DNA from 2 places in the Cryocola sp. 340MFSha3.1 genome. Region 1 is predicted to be linked to the other one. Evidence: predicted binding sites of a transcription regulator. Region 1 holds the regulator's gene; the other holds the start of a gene.
The links. Region 1 encodes HspR, which represses chaperone genes until heat shock. Its sites were predicted from a motif close to AAGTTGAGTCNNNNNGACTCAACTT; they were not measured.
Positions count from the first base shown of each region.

Region 2: a site for HspR is predicted at 6,496-6,520, ahead of H284_RS0104210 (ATP-dependent Clp protease ATP-binding subunit). Genes of this name have one in related genera too.

Region 1 covers NZ_KB911088.1:335,725-347,012, forward strand. The annotation lists gene H284_RS0112615 (MFS transporter) at 1-427, opposite strand, end outside; gene H284_RS0112620 (hypothetical protein) at 574-1,539, shown strand; gene H284_RS0112625 (GTP pyrophosphokinase) at 1,544-2,275, opposite strand; gene H284_RS0112630 (pyridoxal 5'-phosphate synthase) at 2,356-2,985, shown strand; gene H284_RS0112635 (P-loop nucleotide/nucleoside kinase family protein) at 3,003-3,575, shown strand; gene H284_RS0112640 (siderophore-interacting protein) at 3,627-4,472, shown strand; gene dnaK (molecular chaperone DnaK) at 4,638-6,500, shown strand; gene H284_RS0112650 (nucleotide exchange factor GrpE) at 6,503-7,168, shown strand; gene H284_RS0112655 (DnaJ C-terminal domain-containing protein) at 7,301-8,311, shown strand; gene H284_RS0112660 (heat shock protein transcriptional repressor HspR) at 8,314-8,727, shown strand; gene H284_RS0112665 (cysteine hydrolase family protein) at 8,832-9,569, opposite strand; gene H284_RS0112670 (fascin domain-containing protein) at 9,687-10,583, shown strand; gene tdh (L-threonine 3-dehydrogenase) at 10,727-11,288, shown strand, end outside.
Region 2 covers NZ_KB911087.1:873,892-885,179, reverse strand. The annotation lists gene H284_RS0104250 (hypothetical protein) at 1-879, opposite strand, end outside; gene H284_RS0104245 (helix-turn-helix transcriptional regulator) at 889-1,746, opposite strand; gene H284_RS0104240 (SDR family oxidoreductase) at 1,848-2,624, shown strand; gene H284_RS0104235 (DNA glycosylase AlkZ-like family protein) at 2,661-3,746, opposite strand; gene H284_RS0104230 (alpha/beta fold hydrolase) at 3,769-4,479, opposite strand; gene H284_RS0104225 (DUF2000 domain-containing protein) at 4,529-4,993, opposite strand; gene H284_RS0104220 (Lrp/AsnC family transcriptional regulator) at 5,097-5,552, shown strand; gene H284_RS0104215 (aldo/keto reductase) at 5,609-6,427, shown strand; gene H284_RS0104210 (ATP-dependent Clp protease ATP-binding subunit) at 6,539-9,085, shown strand; gene H284_RS0104205 (transglycosylase domain-containing protein) at 9,350-11,288, shown strand, end outside.

The DNA of each region.
Region 1 (11,288 bases):
CCAGCACCACGACGCCGGTGTTGACCCCCAGCCACAGCTTGCGGCGTCCCGATCCGTCCGTGCGCTGGCCGAGCACGGGAGCGAGCAGGGCCACGACCGCGCCGGCGATGCCGACGCCCCACGCCAGCCCGCTCGACAGCACGGCGACAGCGGCGTCGTACGCGGCATGCGCCGGTCCCGACGTACTGGCCTCGGCATCCCGAGCCGCCACGATCGACGGCGAGACGAAGAGGCTGCTGGTCAGGTAGACGGTGAACACGAAGGTCGTGATGACCGCGTTGAAGGCGGCTCCGCCCCAGTCCCAGGCCGCCCAGGCGACCACCCACCCGCGGGGGATGCGGCGGTCGGTCGCGCTGTCGGCGAAGAGCGGGCTCGCGGTCGTCACCAGGGCGTCGCCGTCGACGCCGCGGGGTTCGGCACCTGTCATAGCCACAGCGTAGGGCGTGGCGGGGAACGGCCGGTGAACGGCGCGGCTCCGCGACCGCACGGTGGCCTTTTGGGTGGCCGCACGGATTCAGCCCACCGCTGGGCCACCGGTATCGTGACGAGCACCCGACCCGTGGAGGTTCCATCGTGAGCACCGCCTCGTCCGCCCCGAACCCGTACGCCTGGGTGCGGCACCTGCTGCCCCGCGTGGTGATCGGCGCGCTGATCGCCGCCGCCCTCGTCGGCGTCTACGCCGTCATCCTCGGTCGGTTCGACGACACCTGCTGGCGGCTGATCGGCACCATCGCCCTGTTCGTCTTCTTCGCCCTGATCTCCTGGTACGACGCCGACGTCTCGGCGCGCCGGGCGCCGTGGTTCGGCGCGGTCAGCGTCGTCACGTCGGTGTACCTGTTCGGGATCGGGCTGTGGAAGGTATGGGTCCCGGACGTGCAGCCGGTCGACGGCCTGTACGGGTCCGACGGCTACGACCCGTGGTGGCAGCCGTTCTCGTGGTTCCTGCTCGTGCTGGTGACGCGGATCGGCCTGCTCCACATCCACCTGGTGCTGAACACGCAGCGCCGGTTCACCGGGCCGATCATGAGCAAGGTGACGGTCGCGACCCTCGTGCTCGTCGGGCTGCTGACCGCCGGGCTGTCGCTGCCGCTGATCTGGACGCACGTCGACTTCGGCGAGACGTACTGGCGTGGGGTGGCCGTGGTGGCCATTCTGGATGCGCTCGGCACGGTGCTCATCCCGCTCACGTACTCGCTGTTCGGGCCGAAGGCGGTGCGCCCCGCGCCGGCGCCCTATGCCGGTCCGGGCGCTATGCCGTACGCGCCGCCGCCGATGCAGGCTCCCGCCCAGGGCCCCACGTTCGCGCCGCCCGCCGCGCCGGCCGCTGCTCCCGGCTGGACGCCGACCGCACCTCCGGTACCCGCCGCCGGCGCGCCCGCCGCCTCGGCGCCCGCCTCCGCCCCCGCGCCCGCCTCCGCCTACCCGCGCCTCGACGCAGCCGCGGGACTCCGGCTCGAATGGCCGCGCTACATCAACGGCCAGCCGCTCCCCGCGCGTCCCGACGGCACGCCGGACTTCACCGGGGTGGTCGGCTACTGACCGCTCAGCGCGACGCGGGGAGGCTGTAGACCGTTCCCCGGTCGTCGCCGCGCACTTGCCGGTGCAGGTCCTCCATCGTGAGGTCGAGCTGGCTGGCCGTGCCTGCCGCTGCGGTCAGATCGCGCAGCAGACCGGCCGGCACCTCGCCGTCGTACTTGTAATAGATCTTGTGCTCGAGGCTGGCCCAGAAGTCCATCGCGACCGTCCGCAGCTGGATCTCGACCGGCACCAGCACCGGCCCGTCACTGAGGAAGACGGGAACCTCGACGATCACGTGCAGGCTCTTGTACCCGTTCGACTTCGGATGCGCGATGTAGTCCTTCACGCGCAGCACCCGGACGTCGTCCTGCGCAGTCAGCAGGTCGAACACCCGGTACACGTCGGAGACGAAGCTACACACGATCCGGATGCCGGCGATGTCGGTGATCGCCTCGCGGATCGCATCGAAGCTCGGCTCGCAGTTCTTGCGGATGACCTTCTGTTCGATGCTCTCGGGCGACTTGAGGCGGCTCGAGAGGTGCTCGATCGGGTTGTAGTCGTGGAGCTCGGCGAACTCCTCGCGGAGGATGCTCACCTTGGTCGAGATCTCGTCGATGCCGAACTTGTACGGCATGATGAACCGCGCGAAATCGTCCCGGAACGCCTGCACCTCGCTGAGCGTCGCGGGGTCGATGTTCTGCAGCGCCTCGATGGCGCGCGTGGAGAGGAGCGGGGCTGCGGCGGGATCCGTTTCCATGATGCCGACGCTATCCACGGTGCTTGTGCGGCCGGTGTGAATCGCAGCGGGCCGCGCGATGCCGGGCCTATGGTGACGCTATGGCCCACACGCTCACCGGAGACGCCGATCTGTTCCTGCCGGAGTTCGACGACCCGCCTGCGCGGCCGGGCGGACTTCTCGAGGAGTGGGTCCGCCGGGCGAAGGAGCGCGGAGTGCGCGAGGCGCTCGCGGCGACGCTCGCGACCACCGACGAGGACGGCGCGCCGGATGCGCGCACCGTCGCTCTGAGGCGCCTCACGGCCGACGGTGCCGAGTTCGGCACGTCGTCGTACAGCCGGAAGGGGCGACAGCTCGCGGCCGATCCGCGCGCCGCCGTCGTGCTCTACTGGCGAGAGCTCCTGCAGCAGGTGCGGGTGACCGGCCGGGTGGAGCGGCTCGGCGACGACGAGTCCGACGACCTGTTCGCGCGCAGGACGCGTGAGGCGCAGGCCGCGACGATGGTGAGCGAGCAGGATGCGCCCCTCGACGACCTCGACCTGCTGCGCGCCGCCGCCCGCGACATCCTGGCCGCGGAGGGTCCGATCGGTCGGCCGGAGCACTGGTACGCGTACCGCGTGGTGCCGGACCTCATCGAGTTCTGGCACGGCAGTCCGGACCGCCTGCACCGTCGCCTCCGCTACGTGCGGGTCGACGGCGGCGCGTGGACGGTCTCGCGCGTCCAGCCGTAGTGGTAGGGGACGAAGCGGTGGACGGGGAGGAGACCGTGGATGCGACGGCCCGGCCGGTCCTCATCGTGTACTGCGCGCTGCCGGGCGCGGGCAAGACGACGGCGGCGCGCGAGCGGGCGCGCGAGATCGGCGCCATCGGGTTCAGCCCCATCCGTTTCAGCCCCATCCGTTTCAGCCCCATCCGTTTCAGCCCCATCCGTTTCAGCACCGACGAGTGGATGGCCGACCTGGGACTCGACTACTTCGATCCGCTGCGCGACCGCGTGCAGGCGCGGCTCGACCGGCTGTGGCGGGAGCTGCTCGAACACGGGCAGAGCGTGATCCTCGAAGACGGATCGTGGACGCGGGCCGAGCGTGACGAGCTCCGGCGGGTCGCGCGGGGTTTCGGTGCCACCACCGAGCTGCACGTCTTCGACATCCCCGTCGAGGAGCTGTGGCGACGACTCGAAGGGCGCAACGAGCGTCCGGGTCGCGGAGAGGTTCCGATCACGCGAGAGCTGCTCGACGAGTCGCTCCAGAGGTTCGAGCCCCCCGATGCCGCGGAACTCGCGCTGTTCGACCGTTGGATCGTGCACACAGGTGGATCGTGATCATCGCGCCAGATAAGGTAAGCCTTACCTAATCTGGCGACGGGAGCTCCGATGGCACGAACCAACATGCAGGCGACGCGCGTGAAGCCGGAGCGCTCCGAGTTGCTCGTCCTGCACGTACTGCGCCGCGAACAGATCTCGTCCCGGTTCGTCCGTGTGACGCTCGGCGGCGGAGACATCGAGCGGTTCGTGCCACTGGGATACGACCAGTGGTTCCGGCTGTTCATCCCCGTTGGCGACGACTCGACCCTCGACCGGCTGCCCACGAAGCTCGACACCCTGGCGTACGCCCGCTACCTCGCCATTTCGAAGGCCGTGCGCCCGGTGCTGCGCAACTACACCGTCCGCGCCTTCCGGCCGGACGGTCCAGAAGGCCCGGAGCTCGACGTGGACTTCGTCCTGCACCGGGCAGCCGACGGCTCCAGTGGTCCGGCCGCATCCTGGGCGGAGGGATGCGCGCGCGGCGACGCGGTCGCCATCATCGATGAGGGGCGCACGTTCGCTCCGGCCGCGGAGATCGCGCACCTGCGGATCGTCGCCGACGAGACCGGGCTTCCCGCTGTGGCCGGAATCCTGGCCTCTCTCGCCGAGCGCTCGAGCGCGTCGCCCGGCGTCGAGGGCGCCGCCGTCATCGAGGTGCCGAACCCGGACGACGTGCAGGAGCTCATCGCGCCCGCCGGGATGGACGTGCGCTGGGCTGTCCGGGGCGAGCGCGGTGGTGTGCCGGGCGCGCTCGCCGCCGATGCCGCGCGGTCGCTCGCCGTCCCCGCGGTGCGCTCGTACGGCTGGGCTGTGGGCGAGTCGGAGCTGGCGGTCGGGATGCGCAGGCACTGGCTCTCCACCGGCACGGCGAAGGCCGACATCGTGTTCTGCGGATACTGGAAATCGCGACACTGACGGGGAATACCCATCCCCTCTCCAAAGTTGAGTCAGATGTACTCAAGTTTTGGGCTTGACGTCTTGACACCATCCCTCGCGGATGACAGTCTTGAGCCGTCGAGGCTCAAGTCTTGACCACAGACTTTCACGGCCACAAGCCAGCAACAAAGGAGAGAAGCACACATGTCACGTGCAGTAGGAATCGACCTCGGAACCACCAACTCCGTCGTCGCGGTGCTCGAGGGCGGCGAGCCCACGGTCATCGCGAACGCGGAAGGTTTCCGCACCACCCCGTCGGTGGTCGCCTTCACCAAGGACGGCGAGGTCCTCGTCGGCGAGACCGCCAAGCGCCAGGCGGTGACCAACGTCGACCGCACCATCTCGTCCGTCAAGCGCCACATGGGCACGGACTGGACCCAGGAGATCGACGGCAAGAAGTACACGCCGCAGGAGATCTCGGCCCGCATCCTGCAGAAGCTGAAGCGCGACGCTGAGCAGTACCTCGGCGACACGGTGACCGACGCGGTCATCACCGTCCCGGCGTACTTCAACGACGCCGAGCGCCAGGCCACCAAGGAGGCCGGTGAGATCGCGGGCCTCAACGTGCTCCGCATCATCAACGAGCCCACCGCTGCCGCGCTCGCGTACGGCCTCGACAAGGGCAAGGAGGACGAGCTCATCCTCGTCTTCGACCTCGGTGGCGGCACCTTCGACGTCTCCCTGCTCGAGGTGGGCAAGGACGACGACTTCTCGACCATCCAGGTGCGTGCGACCGCGGGTGACAACCGCCTCGGCGGCGACGACTGGGACCAGCGGATCGTGGAGTGGCTGATCAAGCGCTTCAAGGACTCCACCGGCGTCGACGTCTCCAAGGACAAGATCGCGCTGCAGCGCCTGAAGGAGGCGGCGGAGCAGGCCAAGAAGGAGCTGTCGTCGAGCATGTCGACCAGCATCCAGCTGCCCTACCTGTCGCTCACCGAGAACGGCCCGGCCAACCTCGACGAGACGCTCACCCGCGCCCAGTTCGAGCAGATGACCAGCGACCTCCTCGACCGCACCAAGAAGCCGTTCCAGGACGTCATCCGTGAGGCCGGCATCAAGGTCTCCGACATCGCGCACGTCGTGCTCGTCGGTGGATCGACCCGTATGCCCGCCGTCTCCGAGCTCGTGAAGCAGGAGACCGGCAAGGAGCCCAACAAGGGTGTGAACCCGGACGAGGTCGTCGCCGTCGGCGCCGCGCTGCAGGCCGGTGTCCTGAAGGGCGAGCGCAAGGACGTCCTCCTCATCGACGTCACCCCGCTGTCCCTCGGCATCGAGACCAAGGGCGGGATCATGACCAAGCTCATCGAGCGCAACACGGCCATCCCGACCAAGCGCAGCGAGACCTTCACCACGGCCGACGACAACCAGCCGTCCGTCGCGATCCAGGTCTTCCAGGGCGAGCGCGAGTTCACCCGCGACAACAAGCCGCTCGGCACCTTCGAGCTGACCGGCATCGCCCCGGCCCCCCGCGGCATCCCGCAGATCGAGGTCACCTTCGACATCGACGCCAACGGCATCGTGCACGTGTCCGCCAAGGACAAGGGCACCGGCAAGGAGCAGTCGATGACCATCACCGGCGGGTCCAGCCTGCCGAAGGAGGACATCGACCGCATGGTGCGCGAGGCCGAGGAGCACGCGGCGGAGGACAAGAAGCGCCGCGAGTCCGCCGAGACGCGCAACCAGGCCGAGCAGCTCGTCTACTCGATCGAGAAGCTGATCAAGGACAACGAGGACAAGCTCCCCGAGGACGTCAAGAACGAGGTCCAGGGCGACGTGGACGGCCTCAAGACCGCCCTCGCCGGCGACGACGACGAGGCGGTGAAGACCGCGTACGAGAAGCTCAGCTCCAGCCAGCAGAAGCTCGGCGAGGCGATCTACTCCTCGGCGCAGCCGACCGAGACCCCGGCCGGTGAGGCGGGCGACGGCCAGCAGGCCGGCGAGTCCTCCTCCGACGATGAGGACGTCATCGACGCCGAGGTCGTCGAGGACGAGGAGAAGAAGTAATCATGTCGGACCAGAACGGCGGCTCCTCGGAGCCAGAACACGAGGAGCCGATCATCCGCGACAAGCGGAGGATCGACCCCGAGACCGGGAAGGTCCGGCAGCCCGAGGGTGAGCAGAAGGCGGACGACGCCGGCGAGCACGACCTCGCGCACGAGGAGCTCGTCGACGTCGGACCGGCCGAGAACCAGGAGGAGGGTCCCATCCTGAGCGATGACGACCTCGACATCCTGTCCGGCCAGACGACCGCCGAGCAGCTCGCGGCCGAGCGTCTCGCCGACCTCCAGCGGGTGACCGCGGAGTACGCGAACTACCGCAAGCGCACCGAGGCCAACCGTGAGATCGAGCGCGAGCGTGCGGTCGGCGATGCGGTGAAGGGGCTCATCCCCGTGCTCGACGACCTCGAGCGCGCGGAGAAGCACGGCGATCTGGGGGAGGGCAGCGCGTTCTTCACCATCGCCGCCAAGCTCCGGACCGCGGTCGAGCGTCTCGGCCTCACCCCGTACGGCGAGAAGGGCGAGCCCTTCGACCCGCAGATCCACGAGGCGATCTTCCAGCAGCCCACCCCCGGCGTGACGGCGGACACCGTCGCCGAGGTGGTCGAGACCGGCTACCGGCTGGGCTCCACCACCGTCCGGGTGGCGAAGGTCGTCGTCGCGGTGCCGGCCTGACCCGGCGACACGGCGCACGGCATGGCGGAGCGGCGGGGAACGGTTCCCGCCGCTCCGCTCGGCCCGTGCGCGCTCGATTTTTCATGCAGACTTCATCCACGAACACCGACAACGACTTGAGAGGAGGCGCCCGTGGCTAGCCAAGACTGGTTCGACAAGGACTTCTACAAGGTCCTTGGCGTCTCCAAGGACGTCAGCGAGGCGGACCTCAAGAAGACCTACCGCAAGCTCGCCCGCAAGTACCATCCCGACTCCAACCCCGGCGATGCCGCCGCGGAGGCGAAGTTCAAGGAGATCAGCGAGGCCTACTCGGTGCTCAGCGATCCGGAGGAGCGCAAGGAGTACGACCAGATCCGCGCCATGGGGACCGGTGCCCGGTTCACGGCGCCGGGGTCCGGCGCCCAGGGCGGCTTCGACGACGTCTTCGGCGGGATGTTCGGCCAGGGCGGAGCGGGCGGCCAGCGCCAGTATTTTCCAGGAGGAGGGGGCTTCCAGCAGGGCGGCGGCGATTTCGACGACGTCTTCGGCGGGCTCTTCGGCAACGGCCGATTCGGCACGACGACGGGCGGGTTCCGCGGCTACGGCGGCCCGACGCGCGGCCGTGACGTGACCGCACACACCACCATCGACTTCGTGACCGCGACGCGCGGCGAGACCATCACGCTGCAGGCGTCCGACGGCAAGCCGATCAAGGTCAAGATCCCCGCCGGCGTCGCCGACGGGCAGAAGATCAAGCTGCGCGGCAAGGGCCAGCCGAGCCCGGACGGCGGTGAGGCGGGCGACATCGTGCTCACCGTCTCTGTGCGCAAGCACCCCGTCTTCGAGCGCGACGGCCTGAACCTCCGCGTCAACGTCCCGGTCACCTTCGCGGAGGCCGCGCTCGGCGCGACCATCGAGGTGCCGACGCTCGGCGGCGACCCCGTCAAGCTGCGCGTCGCCCCCGGAACACCGAGCGGCCGCGTGCTGCGCGTGAAGGGCCGCGGCGTCGAGACCAGCAAGGGCACCGGCGACCTGCTCGCCGTGGTCCAGGTCGCCGTCCCGTCGCACCTGTCCGCCGACGCCAAGGAGGCGCTCGAGGCGTTCGCCGCGAAGCTTCCCGACGAGAACCCGCGCGACGACATCCTGGCCAAGGCCCGGAGCTGACGATGGACGAGCACAGCCAGGTCTTCGTGATCTCGATCGCGGCAGAGCTCGCGGGCATGCACCCGCAGACGCTCCGCCAGTACGACCGGCTCGGACTCGTCAGCCCCAGCCGGACGGCCGGCAAGTCGCGCCGCTATTCCATGCGCGACATCGAGAAGCTGCAGGAGATCGCCCGCCTCGGCTCGGAGGGCGTGAGCCTGGAGGGCATCCGCCGGATCCTCGAACTGGAGGATCAGGTGGGCGAACTCCGCGGCCGCGTCCGGGAGCTGGAGACCGCCCTCGCGGACGAGCTCCTGAACCGTCCGGGCCGCCGCGTGTTCGCGGCCGGCTCCGAGGGCGAGGTCGTCTCGATGCGCGCAGGCACCCGCGTGCGCCGCAGCAACCAGCTCGTCGTCTGGCGCCCCCTCGAGCGCTGACCGCTCGACCGCTCGCGTCCCCCGAGTCCCATCTTCCGTCAAGGTGCACGTCGTGGCTGCTAAATCCCCGAAATAGCCGCCACAACGTGCGCTTCGGCGCCGGGTCAGAGCGACGAGACGCCCTGGCCGACGTAGAGGGTGTTCTGGATGTTGTGCGCCTCGGTCGCGGCGATGTCGTCGTCGATCCCGGCCCGCACCTCGCGCATGAGCTTGTGCAGTTCGGCGTGCTTCTCCGGGAGCCGTGCGTGGCCGGTGCTGTCCCACAGGTTCGACACCGGCAGCGTGTCACCGGCCTCGACCGCGAGCGTCCACTCCTCCGTCGTCGCGACGGCGGCGAACTCCGACTGCATCGTCACCAGCACGCTGCGGTGGAGGGCGTCCGCCGAGATCGCGCCTGCCTCGTTGACGAGGTCGAGCGTGCCCGTGGCATCCGACAGGAACTCGACGGTGAACCCGAGCTCGGACGCATCCCGAGCCGTCCCCGCGCAGCAGTGCTGCGTCATGTAACCGGCGATGGTGACCGTGTCGACGTCGTTCGCGCGCAGCCAGGTCTCGAGATCGGTGCCGGGGAACGCGGAGACGCTCCCCTTGGTCACCACGTGCGCGGGCGTGCGGTCGATGATCGTCTCGTGCAGGGCGGCGCCGTCCGAGCCGCGCGCGAAGACCGGCGACCCCTCGTCCTCGATGTGCTGCACCACGACGACCGGCACGCCGTGGTCGTCGGCTGCGTCCCACGCGACCTCGATGTTGGGGATGGACTCCATCAGATCCGGGTAGCAGATCTTCAGGTTCCCGGTCACGTACTCGTTCTGCAGGTCGATCACGATCAGCGCGCGCTTCATGGCTGAACTCTAAAGGTCTCGCCGTCGTGTCGACAGCGGATCTCGACAATATGCTCCTGGTCGAACGTCGGAGGTCCATGACAGGCTGGGCTCTACCACCTCACATTGGAGCCCAGAGTGCGAAATGTCTCTCGTCAGTACCGAACGATCGCGGCGGCGGCGATCATGGCCATCACCGGGGCCGGCTTGGTCATGCCGGCCGAGCCGGCAGCAGCATCAGCCGTCGACCCGTCCAGCCGGGTCAGCGCGCAGGCGCAGGAGGTCGGGCATGTGACCGCACGAGCAGAGCTGGTGGATCCCGGATGGACGACCTCGAACCCGGCGCGCGTGGGCGACGCCGTCGCCATCCGCACGACGATCGCCAACACCGGAAGTGTCGCGCTCGACGGCACGCGCTGGAACAGAGCCGACGACCCCGGCTCTCCGTGGGGCGTCCGAGAAGACCCGCTTCAGCCCGGGGAGCAGTTCGTCGCGACGCTGAAGCACGTCGTCACGCCCCTCGATCTCCGAGTCGGCTACATCGACTACACCGTGGAAGTGAGCGCCTATTGGGAGGCGTCCCAGGGCGGCTACCGGGTGCTGTCGGCCCGCTCGCAGGCCGTGACAGTGCTGCCCGCGGCGGTGGTCGGCGATGTCCAGCTGGTCGCGCAGGTCAACGGACTGTACGTGACGGCGGAAGACGAGGGCGAGCGGCCGCTGATGGCGAACCGGTCGCAGGCCGGGCTGTGGGAGCAGTTCACCGTGCTCAACAACGGCGACGGAACCATCAGCCTCCGCGCCGGCGCCAACGGCAAGTACGTCGTCGCAGAAGACGAGGGCGCCAGCGCGCTCATCGCGAATCGCACCGCGATCGGCCCCTGGGAGAAGTTCACGGTCGTCCCCAACAGGGACGGCACGATCAGCCTGCTGGCGGTCGCCAACGGAAAGTACGTGAGTGCCGACAACGCGGGTACGGGTGCGCTCATCGCCAACCGGACGACCATCGGCGCGGCGGAGAAGTTCCTGATGCAGTGACAACCCGAGGTGGTCGGCGCCATCGTCGTCATCGACGACTCACCCGATGCTGCGAGGACTAGGCTTTTGCTCGGCCGCCCGCGCCCACAAGGCGCACCGGCGGCCGAGCGATGAAGCACACCGACTCCCACGAGGAAGCGACGATGAGAGCCCTGTTCAAGAGCGAGGCCGGGCCCGGCCTCGAACTGGTGGATGTCCCCGAGCCCGAGATGGGTCCGGAGGATGTCCGGATCCGCGTTCTGCGCACCGGCATCTGCGGCACCGACCTGCACATCCAGCGCTGGGACGACTGGGCGGCGTCGGCCGTGAAGGCCCCGCTCATCCCCGGCCACGAGTTCTTCGGCGAGGTCGTCGAGGTCGGACCGCTGGTCCGCGATGTCGAGGTCGGCGACCTGGTGTCCGGCGAAGGGCACATCGTCTGCGGCACCTGCCGCAACTGCCGAGCCGGCCGCCGCCAGATGTGCATCCGTACCCAGGGTGTCGGGGTGCAGCGCGACGGCGCCTTCGCCGAACAGCTCGTCCTCCCCGCAACGAACGTCTGGGTGCACCACAGCGCCATCGAGCCGGAGGTCGGCGCGCTGTTCGACCCGCTCGGCAACGCCGTCCACACCGCGCTCGCCTTCCCGGTCGTCGGCGAGGACGTCCTGGTCGCGGGATGCGGTCCCATCGGCCTGATGGCCATCGCGGTCGCCCGCCACGTCGGCG
Region 2 (11,288 bases), on a different contig from region 1:
GCCGATCTCCTCGAGCGGGATGGCCGGCCGGCCGGGCAGCAGCCGGTCGAGCGCCCATCGGCCGTCCGGGCCGCGGCGGGAGAGCACGGCCTCGACCGCTTCGGCGATGCGCTCGGCGATCCAGCCCTCGGCCGTGAGGCCGGAGGCGCGCAGGTGGTCGAGTCCGCGCAGCACGTCGTAGTGCCAGTAATAAGGAAAGGAGAAGCGCAGCCACTGTTCGTCGATCAGCTCGCCGGTGGACCGGCGCCGCATCATCCCGCGCACCAGCAGGTAATCCTGACCGCGCTTCAGCGGATCGTCCAGATCGGTGCGCCCGGTCGCATCGCGATAGGCGGCGAGGCCCTCCACGACGCAGATCGTGCTGTGGAACGAGCCGGGCGCATCCTTCGTCTCGGCGTAGCAGTTCCACCCGCCGTCGGTCTGCTGGCCGTCGAGCAGCTTCTCGACGAGAACGTCCGCGGGCCGGCCGAGCGCCGCCGCCGCGGTGAGCACCCGGCCGTTGATGCAGGGCTCGATCTCTCCGTCGAAGAAAGGGCTGTCATCCCACTCCTCGCCCCAGTCGACGTTGGCGGCCACGCGGTCGATGGCTTCGCGCGTCCGCTCGCCCTCCGCGCCGAACAGCCCGAGCAGCAGCACGACGCTGTCTGTGGCGTCGCGGTCCTCCGGCTTCCACACCGTGCCGCCCCACGTCCCGCGGTCGTCCTGGCGGCGCAGCAGCTCGGCGCCCCAGCCATCACGCTCGACGCGGGAGCGCTCCTCGGCCACCTCGTCCGCCGGCGCCCCGAGCAGATCCTGCAGCGTCTGCCAGCGGATGGCGGGGTCGCCCTCCAGCAGCCAGCGGATGACCGCGTCGTCCCGGCTCCATCGCGCTTCGCCCACGCGGCCAGGCTACTCCCGCGGTGTCGCGGCGGCGAACGACTGGGTGCCCAGCACACTGAGCAGCGCCAGCTTCTCGGCGGCCTCGGTGCGCGGAGCGGCCGTCAGCACCAGCAGGCACTGCGACTGGTCCTCGGTGAACAACGCCTGGCAGTCGAGCTCGATCGCGCCGAGCTCGGGATGGAGAAGGGTCTTGTGGTCCTCGAAGCGACGGGCGACCTCGTGACGCTCCCACAGCTCCGCGAACTCCGGGCTCTCCGCCAGCAGAGCCCGGACCAGCTCGCCGGCGCGCGAGCGCGGACCGAGCGCGCCGTACGCATCGCGCAGCGAGGCGACCTGAGCACGGCTCTGTCGGGCGCGGTCCTCCTCCGGGTACTGCGCTCGCGCGTTCTCCGGATCGGTGAACCAGCGGTAGTACTCGCTGCGGGCGAGACCCGTGTAACCGGAGCGGTCGCCGAGCAGCGCGACCGCCATGCGGTTCTGGACGAGCGTCTCGCCGAGATTGGAGAGCACCAGCGCCGGGGTGTCCTCGAGCCGGTCGAGCACACGCTGCAGCGCGGGGGAGACGTGGCCGCCGCCCGAGAACCGGTCGGGGGTGTTGTGACCCGCGACCCGATACAGGTAGTCGCGCTCGTCGTCGGTGAGGCGGAGCGCCCGGGCGAGCGACGACAGCATCTGCTCGCTGGGCTGCGGGCCTCGGCGCTGCTCCAGCCGCGTGTAGTAGTCGGTGGACATCGCGGCGAGCATGGCGACCTCCTCGCGCCGGAGCCCGGGCGCGCGACGGCGGAGTCCGTTCGGGAGTCCGACGTCCTCCGGGCGCAGCATCTCGCGGTGGCGGCGCAGGAAGTCGGCGAGTGCGGCACGGTCCATCCCTCCATGATGACGCCGACCGCTGCCGCGATCCAGGGATCGGCGATCCCTGGATGACCGCTCCACTTCCTCGCCTGGCGCGGCGCTCGCACAGTGGAGGCATGAACATCACAGGGAACACCGTCTTCATCCCCGGCGCCACCAGCGGCATCGGGCTCGCCCTCGCCGTGGCTCTGCACGAGCGCGGCAACTCCGTCATCGTCGGCGGCCGACGCACCGAGCTGCTCGAGCGGATCGCCGCGGAGCACCCCGGCATCGACACCGTCCGGATCGACACCGCGGACGCCGAGAGCATCCGCACCGCGTCCGCCGAGGTGCTGGCCTCTCATCCCGACCTCAACGTGCTGATCGCGATGGCCGGAATCATGCGCGTCGAGGACTGGCACACGCCCGCCGGATTCCTCGACTCCGCCGAGTCGGTCGTGACCACCAACGTCCTCGGGCCGATCCGGTTGATCGCTTCCTTCGTCGAGCACCTGCAGACCCGCCCGGATGCGACCATCGTCACCGTGTCGTCCGGTCTGGCGTTCACGCCGCTCGCGGCGACGCCCAGCTACAACGCCAGCAAGGCGGCCATCCACATGCTCAGCGAGAGCATCCGGCTGCAGCTGGCCGACACGTCCGTGCGGATCGTGGAGCTGGAGCCTCCCGCGGTGCGCACGGGCCTCCTGCCCGGTCAGGAGGCGAGTGAGTTCGCCATGCCGCTCGACGAGTTCGTTGGCGAGGTCATGACGCTCATCGAGACGCAGCCCGACGCGAAGGAGCTCCAGGTGGAGCGCGTGAAGTTCCTGCGCTACGGCGAAGCGCGCGGCGACTACGACCGTGTGGTCGAGGTGCTCAACGCATCCGACCCGCACGGCAAGGACGCGGCGGCCTGACCGGGCGCTGCAGGTCGGTCCGGCGCCGCCGGGCGGTCAGTCTCGGGTGACCGTCAGCCCCAGCCACGCGGTCAGGTCGTCGATCGCGGCATCGACGGCGTCGCGTGTGCTGGGGCCGAACGGCTCGTCCTCGTGCACCGCGGCGACGCGCAGCACACCGGCCTTCCGGTCCGCCGCGGCGTCGAGCTTGCCGACCAGGCGGTCCTCGTGCAGGATCGGCAGCGCGAAGTAGCCCCAGCGGCGCTTCGCGGCCGGTTTGTACATCTCCAGCAGGTACTCGAACCCGAACAGCTCCTGCGACCGCACCCGGTCGTGGATGAGCCGATCGAAGGGCGACAGCAGCGCCGTGCGGCCGGCGAACGGGTGCCCGACAGCGGCCGGATCGACCCGCCACTCGCGGTCGCTGCCCTCGACGCGCACGGGGACGCCCGCGTCTCCGACGAGCTGCGGACGGGCGATGCCGAGGGCGCGCAGGCGGCGCTCATCGCGCAGCCGGGTCGCCTCCGGTTCCGGGACGACCTCGATGCCGGTCGGGTACACCCGTTCGGCGAGGTCCCACGTGCGCTGGCGGCCGATCCGCCCGGCGACGGCGACCTCGCCCAGACCCTGCAGCAGTTCCAGCATGTGGGTGACGTTCTTCTCGTGCGTCCATCCACTCGACTGCCAGGGCGTTTCGGCGGTGTCCGGGATGTCCTTCGAGAGCAGGGGACCCGCGTCGCGCAGCCGGTCGAGCACGTCGCGCCGGAACCTCGGGTTCGCTTCGAGCCACGCCCGCCACCCGCGGTGGATGGGACCGGCCGACATCCGGTCCAGGTTCAGCCCGAGATCGGTCACCGGGCGGACCATGGCGAACGGAGGCTGCACAGGGTCGTCCTGCGACTTCAGCTCATACAGGGTGCGGTCGTGCTCGACCGCCTCGGCGAGCTGCTCAGGACGGTATGACGCCCCGAGTCGTGTGAAGGAGATCAGGTCCGCACTCGGGGCGATGGCGGCGGTCGGGTCGAGCTGCAGGAAGGTCAGGTGCTCGACCAAAGGGACGAGGCCGAGCGGCCGTTCGGCGTCGAGCCGTTGCGCGCGCACCGCGATGCGGCGCGCCTCGTCGCGATCCAGCATCTCCGTCATGGCTACGGCGATCTCGCAGCGCTCAGCGGTCCGCGAGCTCTGCCAGGAGCGCGCCCAGCTCTGACGGCCGGGTGAACATCGGCCAGTGCCCGGTCGGCAGCTCCAGCACGTCCCAGCGCTCCAGGCGCCCGACCTCGGCCACGGCCGGCTCGCCGCCGTCGAGCCACGAGCGCAGGTCGGCGGGCGTGAACTCGCACGCGACGATGGTGGCCGGCACCGCGCGTCGGCGGGAGTCGTCGGCGAGCTCGATCGGACCGGCGACGACATCGGCCGGTTCCGGCACGGCGATCCGGCGGAACTCGTCCCGCTGCTCGTCGGTCAGGTCGATGAGGTCGGCGTCCTCGAAGTCCTCCCAGTCGGGAAGCTCGACCTGGCCGTCGGCCGCCGGCAGGTCGGGTGCGACGGACCCGCCGGGCCCGAGCGGCCAGGAGTCGACGTACACCGTGCGCGCGATGCGATCGGGACGCTCGCCGGTGGCCGCATAGGCCAGGGGGCCGCCGCCGGAATGACCGACGAGCACCACATCCCGCTCGTCGCCGCCCAGCTCGTCGATGGCGCGCACGATCGCATCCACATGGTCGCGCACACGGATGCGGCTGCGGTCGGTGTCGCGCGACTCGAGGCCGGGAAGCGTGAGCGGATGCGCCGTGTGGCCCGCACTCTCGATGGCCGGGATCACCTCCCGCCATGCGTCGGCGCCGAGCCAGAAACCGGGGACGAGAACCATCTGCATGGGGGCGACGCTACCGCGGGGCACCGACATCTGGGCAGGGGCCGCGCACTCAGAGCAGGGCGAGCCGCCCCACGATCTTGTCGACGCGGTTTCGGGGACCCACCACGCTCACCGCGTAATAGGGGAGCGCGTCGGATGCTGTCCCCGCGACCGTCTCGAGGTACTCGTCGTAGACCCGCGTCAGCTGGGCGGCGGCGGGCATGTCCGCGACGAAGACGCCCTCCGATGCGTCTGCCTTCGCCCGGATCGCCGCCAGCTGCTCACCGCTCGCGCGAAGCACCGAGCATCCCGCCCACGGGAGCCCGGGATGCGTGCTGCCGTCCGCATCCACCGCGTCCGGTCCGAGCAGCCCGGTGACGCCCGCAGCCGTCGCCGCTGCGGTACAGATCGCCGCGTTGGCCGCGATGCCCGTCGGAAGGGACTCGTCGACGACGACGACCCACTTCAAGCGCGCCGCACGCGTGGGCGCCGCCGTGTCCACTTCGTCGGGCAGGAAGCCGACCTGATCCGCCATTCGTCGTCCTCTCGTTCGGTGGGATGGGGACGAAGCTACAGAATCCGAGGAGACAGCGCTTGAACTCCGAACTTCGTTCGGCGCGTGCTCTATCCTGGGCGTCATGGACGAACTTGATCGGGCGATCCTGCGCGAACTGCAGTCGGATGCACGGAAGAGCAATCGCGACGTCGCCGCGGCCGTCGGCGTCTCGCCGAGCACCGCGTTGGAACGGACGCGGGCGCTCCGGCGCAGGGGAATCATCCGCGGGGCGGTGCTCGATGTCGACCTTGCATCCATCGGCCGGCCCGTGCAGGCGCTCATCGCCGTGCGCATCCGTCCGCCGTCCCGGCCCGTCATCGAGGGGTTCCGTGACTGGGTGGCCTCACTTCCCGAGACCCTCGGCGTCTTCGTCACGAGCGGCAACGAGGACTTCATCGTCCACGTCGCCGTCGCCGACAACGAGAGCCTGTACGCGTTCGTGATCGACCGGCTGACGCAGCGCCGGGAGATCGCCGACGTGCGCACCAGCGTCGTCTACGAGCACCTCCGCAACGGGAGCCCGGAGCCGGTGGACTGAATCCGCGCGCGGGCTACGATGTGCGGCACCGCATCCTTCCGAGAGAGGAACAACGCATGCCCGCACTCACCGACACCTTCACCCTGTCGAACGGCGTCACCATCCCGAAGATCGGGTTCGGCACCTGGCAGATCCCTGACGGCTCCGAGACGTACGACTCGGTCCGCACCGCTCTCGACGCGGGCTACCGGCACATCGACACCGCGCGCGCCTACGGCAACGAGGCCAGCGTCGGCCGCGCGGTCCGCGACAGCGGCATCCCCCGCGAGGAACTCTTCATCACCACCAAGTGCCCCGCCGAGGTCAAGGATGCGGAGGGTGCCCGGCACGCCTTCGACCGGTCCACCGCGCTGCTCGACCTCGGCCCGGTCGACCTCTATCTCATCCACGCGCCGTGGCCGTGGAACGCGATCGGCAGCGACAACCGGGCCGGGAACATCGAGGTGTGGAAGGTCTTCGAGGAGCTCTACGAGCAGGGCCGGACCCGCTCGATCGGCGTCAGCAACTTCGAAGTCGCCGACCTCGAGTCGCTGATCGACGCCACCGAGGTGGTGCCGCACGCGAACCAGATCCGCTGGTTCGTCGGGAACACCCAGCCCGAGACGACGGCGTACAGCAAGGAGCACGACATCCTCGTCGAGGGCTACTCGCCGCTCGCGACCGGGCGCCTGCTCGACAACCGCGACATCAAGGAGATCGCCGACAAGTACGGCAAGTCGGTGGCCCAGGTGAGCATCCGCTACCTGCTGCAGAAGGACATCCTGCCGCTGCCGAAGTCGACGACGCCCGAGCGCATCCGCGAGAACGCCGATGTCGACTTCGAGCTGTCGGCGGAGGATGTGGCCGCGCTCGACGCCCTCGATTCGGGTGAGTGACGCGTCGGGGAGGCTTCGGGGCATGACGGAAACGGGCACGCGGGAATAAGGCCGTCCCTCCTGCGTTGGACTTGAGTGCACAAGGCTCAACTTTCAGAAACAGGAGAACACGTGCCTGAGAACTTCACTCCCGACGGTGACGGCGCCAACTCGTTCGACGAGTTCCTCGCCCGGTACCTCGCGGGTGAGCGTGCGCGTAACGCACGCTCCATCGACATCAGCCGCTTCCTCAGCCGGCGTACCCAGGAGATCCTGGCGGAGGCCGGACGGTTCGCGCTGCAGCACGGCCACAGCGAGCTCGACGCGCTGCACGTGCTGCGCGTGATGGCCGAGCAGGAGCCGGCAGCCGACGCCATGCGCCGCATCGGCGTCGACCCCTCCCGGGTGGCCGAGGCCGCCGAGTCGCGCCTGCCCGCCGCGGGCGACGTGATCCAGGCGGACGGCGCATCCATCACCGGGCCGCTCCAGCGCGCCCTCTTCCACGCGTACCAGGTGGCGCAGGCCTCCGGTTCGACCTACATCGACCCCGAGCACGTCTTCTTCGCGCTCGTGATCGGGCGGGACGCCCCGGCCGGTCGCGTGCTGCAGGCCGCCGGCGTGACGCCGGAGGCCCTCACCGAGGCGATGCGTCAGAGCACCACCGTCGGCGCCGGCCAGCCGGGCGACGCGGACGCCGCGCAGGACGACTCGCAGACCCCGATGCTCGACCAGTTCGGCACCGACCTGACCGCGCTCGCCCGGGACGGCAAGCTCGACCCGGTGATCGGACGTCTGGACGAGATCGAGCAGACCGTCGAGATCCTCTCCCGCCGCACCAAGAACAACCCGGTGCTGGTCGGTGAGGCCGGCGTCGGCAAGACCGCGATCGTCGAGGGCCTCGCCCGCGCGATCGTCTCCGGCGACGTGCCCGAGCAGCTGCAGGACAAGAAGGTCGTTTCGCTCGACCTCGCCGGCATGGTCGCAGGGACCCGGTACCGCGGCGACTTCGAAGAGCGGCTCACCAAGCTCATGGACGAGATCAGCGACGGCAAGGACGAGCTGATCGTGTTCATCGACGAGCTTCACACCGTGGTCGGCGCCGGAGGGTCCGGCGAGTCCGGCGGGATGGACGCGGGCAACATCCTGAAGCCCCGTCTGGCCCGCGGCGACCTGCACCTGGTCGGCGCGACGACGCTCAAGGAGTACCGCCGCATCGAGAAGGACCCGGCGCTGGAGCGCCGCTTCCAGCCGGTGACCGTCGGCGAGCCGTCGGTGGAGGACGCGGTCCTCATCCTCGACGGCCTCCGTGCCGCGTACGAGGAGCACCACGGCGTGACCTACACGGCCGACGCGATCCGCGCCGCCGTGGAGCTCTCCGACCGGTACATCTCCGACCGCTTCCTGCCCGACAAGGCCATCGACCTGATCGACCAGGCCGGAGCGCGTCTGCGCCTGTCGCTGGGCAAGCGCGTCGACACCTCCGCTCTGATGGAGCGCCTGGCCACGCTGGAGTCCGAGAAGAACTCCGCCGTCGCGGCCGAGCACTACGAGGAGGCGTCGCGTCTGCGTGACGAGATCGAGGCCGTGCAGCGTTCGCTGGACGAGCTCGGTTCCGCCCCGCGCGTCGAGGCCGTCGTCGGCGAGCCCGAGATCGCGGCCATCGTGTCCCGGTCGACCGGCATCCCGGTGTCGCGCATCGGTGAGGCCGACCGTGAGCGCCTTGCGCGTCTCGAGTCGGAGCTGCACCACCGTGTCATCGGTCAGGACGACGCGGTCGTCGCGGTCGCGAAGGCCGTCCGCCGCAACCGCACCGGCCTCGGTGACGAGCGCCGCCCGGTCGGCAGCTTCCTCTTCCTCGGCCCGACGGGCGTGGGGAAGACCGAGCTGGCCAAGTCGCTCGCGTCGTCGCTGTTCGGCGACGAGAAGGCGATGCTGCGCTTCGACATGAGCGAGTTCGGCGAGCGCCACACGGTCGCGCGCCTGGTCGGCGCCCCTCCCGGGTACGTCGGCTACGACGAGGCCGGTCAGCTGACCGAGCGCGTGCGCCGCAACCCGTACTCGGTGGTGCTGTTCGACGAGATCGAGAAGGCCCACCCGGACGTGTTCAACCTGCTGCTGCAGGTGCTCGACGACGGCCGCCTCACCGACGGCCAGGGCCGGACGGTCGACTTCCGCAACACGGTCGTCATCATGACCTCCAACCTGGGCTCGGAGTTCCTGGCGTCGCGGAGCGGCGCGCTCGGCTTCGTCCCGGCCGGCTCGGACGGCTTCTCCTCGGAGAAGGACATCCGCGACCGGGTCATGGGCAAGCTGCGCGAGGCCATGCGCCCCGAGTTCCTGAACCGCATCGACGAGATCGTGCTGTTCCGGAAGCTGGATGCCGAGCAGCTCCGCGACATCGTCCGCCTGCTGCTCACCGCGACGGCCTCCCGGCTGTCCGCCCGCGACATCGCCTTCGAGGCGACGGATGCGGCGGTCGCCTGGATCGCCGACGCCGGCTACGAGCCGGAGTACGGCGCCCGCCCGCTCCGCCGCGTCATCCAGCGCGAGGTCGACGACCGCATCGCCGAGCTCATGGTCAGCGGCGAGCTCTCCGAGGGCGGCCGCGTGATCGTGGACGCCGAGGCCGGTGACCTGCGGGTCGCCGCGGCTCCGGCGGCACTCCCGCTCGCGGCGTAACCCGCCCCGCACCTCCCACGAAGCGCCGGTCCTGTTCGCAGGGCCGGCGCTTCGTGCGTTAGCCGCCACGCGTCCGTGGGTCGCAACACGCCGTTATGCGCGCGCCGTAACGGCGTGTTGCGACCCACGGATCCGGAGGCGGGCGCCGTAACGGCGTGTTGCGACCCACCGGGCGGGGCGGGATGTGCGCATCCTGAACGTCTCCAAAGCGACGCACACCCAAACCCCTGGACTCATCCAGGGTCGGCTGGTTTGTTGGAAGGCGTGCCCGCATCCGATCGACCCCGCAATCCCCGCCTGGCCGCCATCGACGAGCGGCTGGAACCCGTCAAGCGCTTCGAGCTGAAGCCCGCGCGCACCCGCGGCGGGCTCATCGCGCAGTTCCTCGGCCTCGCGCTCGTCGCTGCCGTGCTCAGCTCCCTGTTCGTGCTGCCCGGTTTCCTGGGAATCGGCGTGACCGCGGCGGCCGGCGCCAGCGACTTCAACGCGCTCCCGGCGGACCTGCACATCCAGCAGTTCGCCCAGAATTCGACGGTGTACGCCAAGCAGGGCGGTCAGGATGTGCCGATCGCCACGTTCTACGCCCAGAACCGGCAGGACGTCACCTGGGACCAGATCGCCCAGACCGTCAAGGATGCGACCGTCTCGGCCGAGGACCCCCGCTTCTACACAGAGGGGGCCGTCGACATCTGGGGCACCCTGCGCGGTGCCGTCTCCACGGTCGCGGGCGGTGACGTGCAGGGCGGGTCGTCGATCACGCAGCAGTACGTGAAGAACGTCGAAGTGGAGAAGTGCGAGGCGCTCACCAGCCAGAAGAAGGTGCAGGCCTGCTACGCCGACGCCGCGGGAGTGACCCTCCAGCGCAAGGTCCAGGAGATGCGCTACGCGGTCGAGGTGGAGAAGACCTACAGCAAGAAGGACATCCTCACCGGCTACCTCAACGTCGTCGGCTTCGGCGGCCAGGTGTACGGCGTTCAGGCCGCTGCCCAGTACTACTTCAACACCACCGCCGCCAAGCTGGATCTGGCCCAGGCGGCGACGCTCGCCGCCATCCTGAACAACCCGGCCAACCTGCGCATCGACCAGCCGGACAGCAAGGACAACGGCGCCGCCAACGGCTACAAGCTCACCAAGGAGCGGCGTGACTACGTGCTCGACCGCATGTACATCACGCACACGATCACGAAACAGCAGCGCGACGCGGCGAAGGCCACGCCCATCCAGCCGGCGATCACGCCGACGACCCAGGGATGCGCGGCGGCGCAGCAGTACAACGCCGCGTTCTTCTGCGACTACGTCCGCGACGTGATCCTCAACGATCCTGCGTACGGCGCGACGGCGGACGACCGCTGGCAGACCCTCAACCGCGGTGGCCTGAAGATCTACACCACCCTCAACCTCGACCTGCAACAGGTGGCGCAGGCCTCCCTCAGCAAGTACATCCCCGCCTCCCGTCCGGGCATCGACCTGGGCGCGAGCAACGTGGCGCTGGAGCTGGGCACCGGCCGCATCGTGACCATGGTGCAGAACCGCAGCTTCAACAACACCGACACACCCATCGACGGCACGACGGCCGTGAACTACAACACGGACGAGGACTACGGCGGATCGCAGGGCTTCCAGACCGGGTCGACGTTCAAAGCCTTCGACCTCGCGGCATGGCTGGAGGCCGGTCACAGCCTCTACGAGACGGTGAACGCCTCGCAGCACGTCTTCCCGACCTCCGATTTCACCAACACCTGCGCGAACATCGACGGCCCCGACTGGCCGGTGACCAACGACGAGGGATCGGCGAGCCGGCTCTCGGTGATGGCCGCGACCGCCGAATCGGTCAACACCGCCTTCGCCGAGATGGGCACGAAGGTCGACCTGTGCTCGATCGTGAACGCGGCGAAGGGACTCGGCGTGCATCCCGCCTCGAAGAGCAACCCGTGGGTGCAGACGCCGTCGATGATCCTCGGGACGAACTACATCTCGCCGCTGACGATGGCCACCGCCTACGCGGGCATCGCCAACAACGGCGTGGTGTGCACGCCCGTGGCGATCGACCGGGTGGTGAACGCCGACGGCAGCGACCACAAGGTCAGCAAGACCACCTGCACGCAGGGCCTCAAGCCGGAGATCGCGGCGGGCGTGACCTACGCGCTGGAGGGCGTCATCAAGGGCGGAGGGACGGCGGCGAGCGCCAACCCGTACGACGACA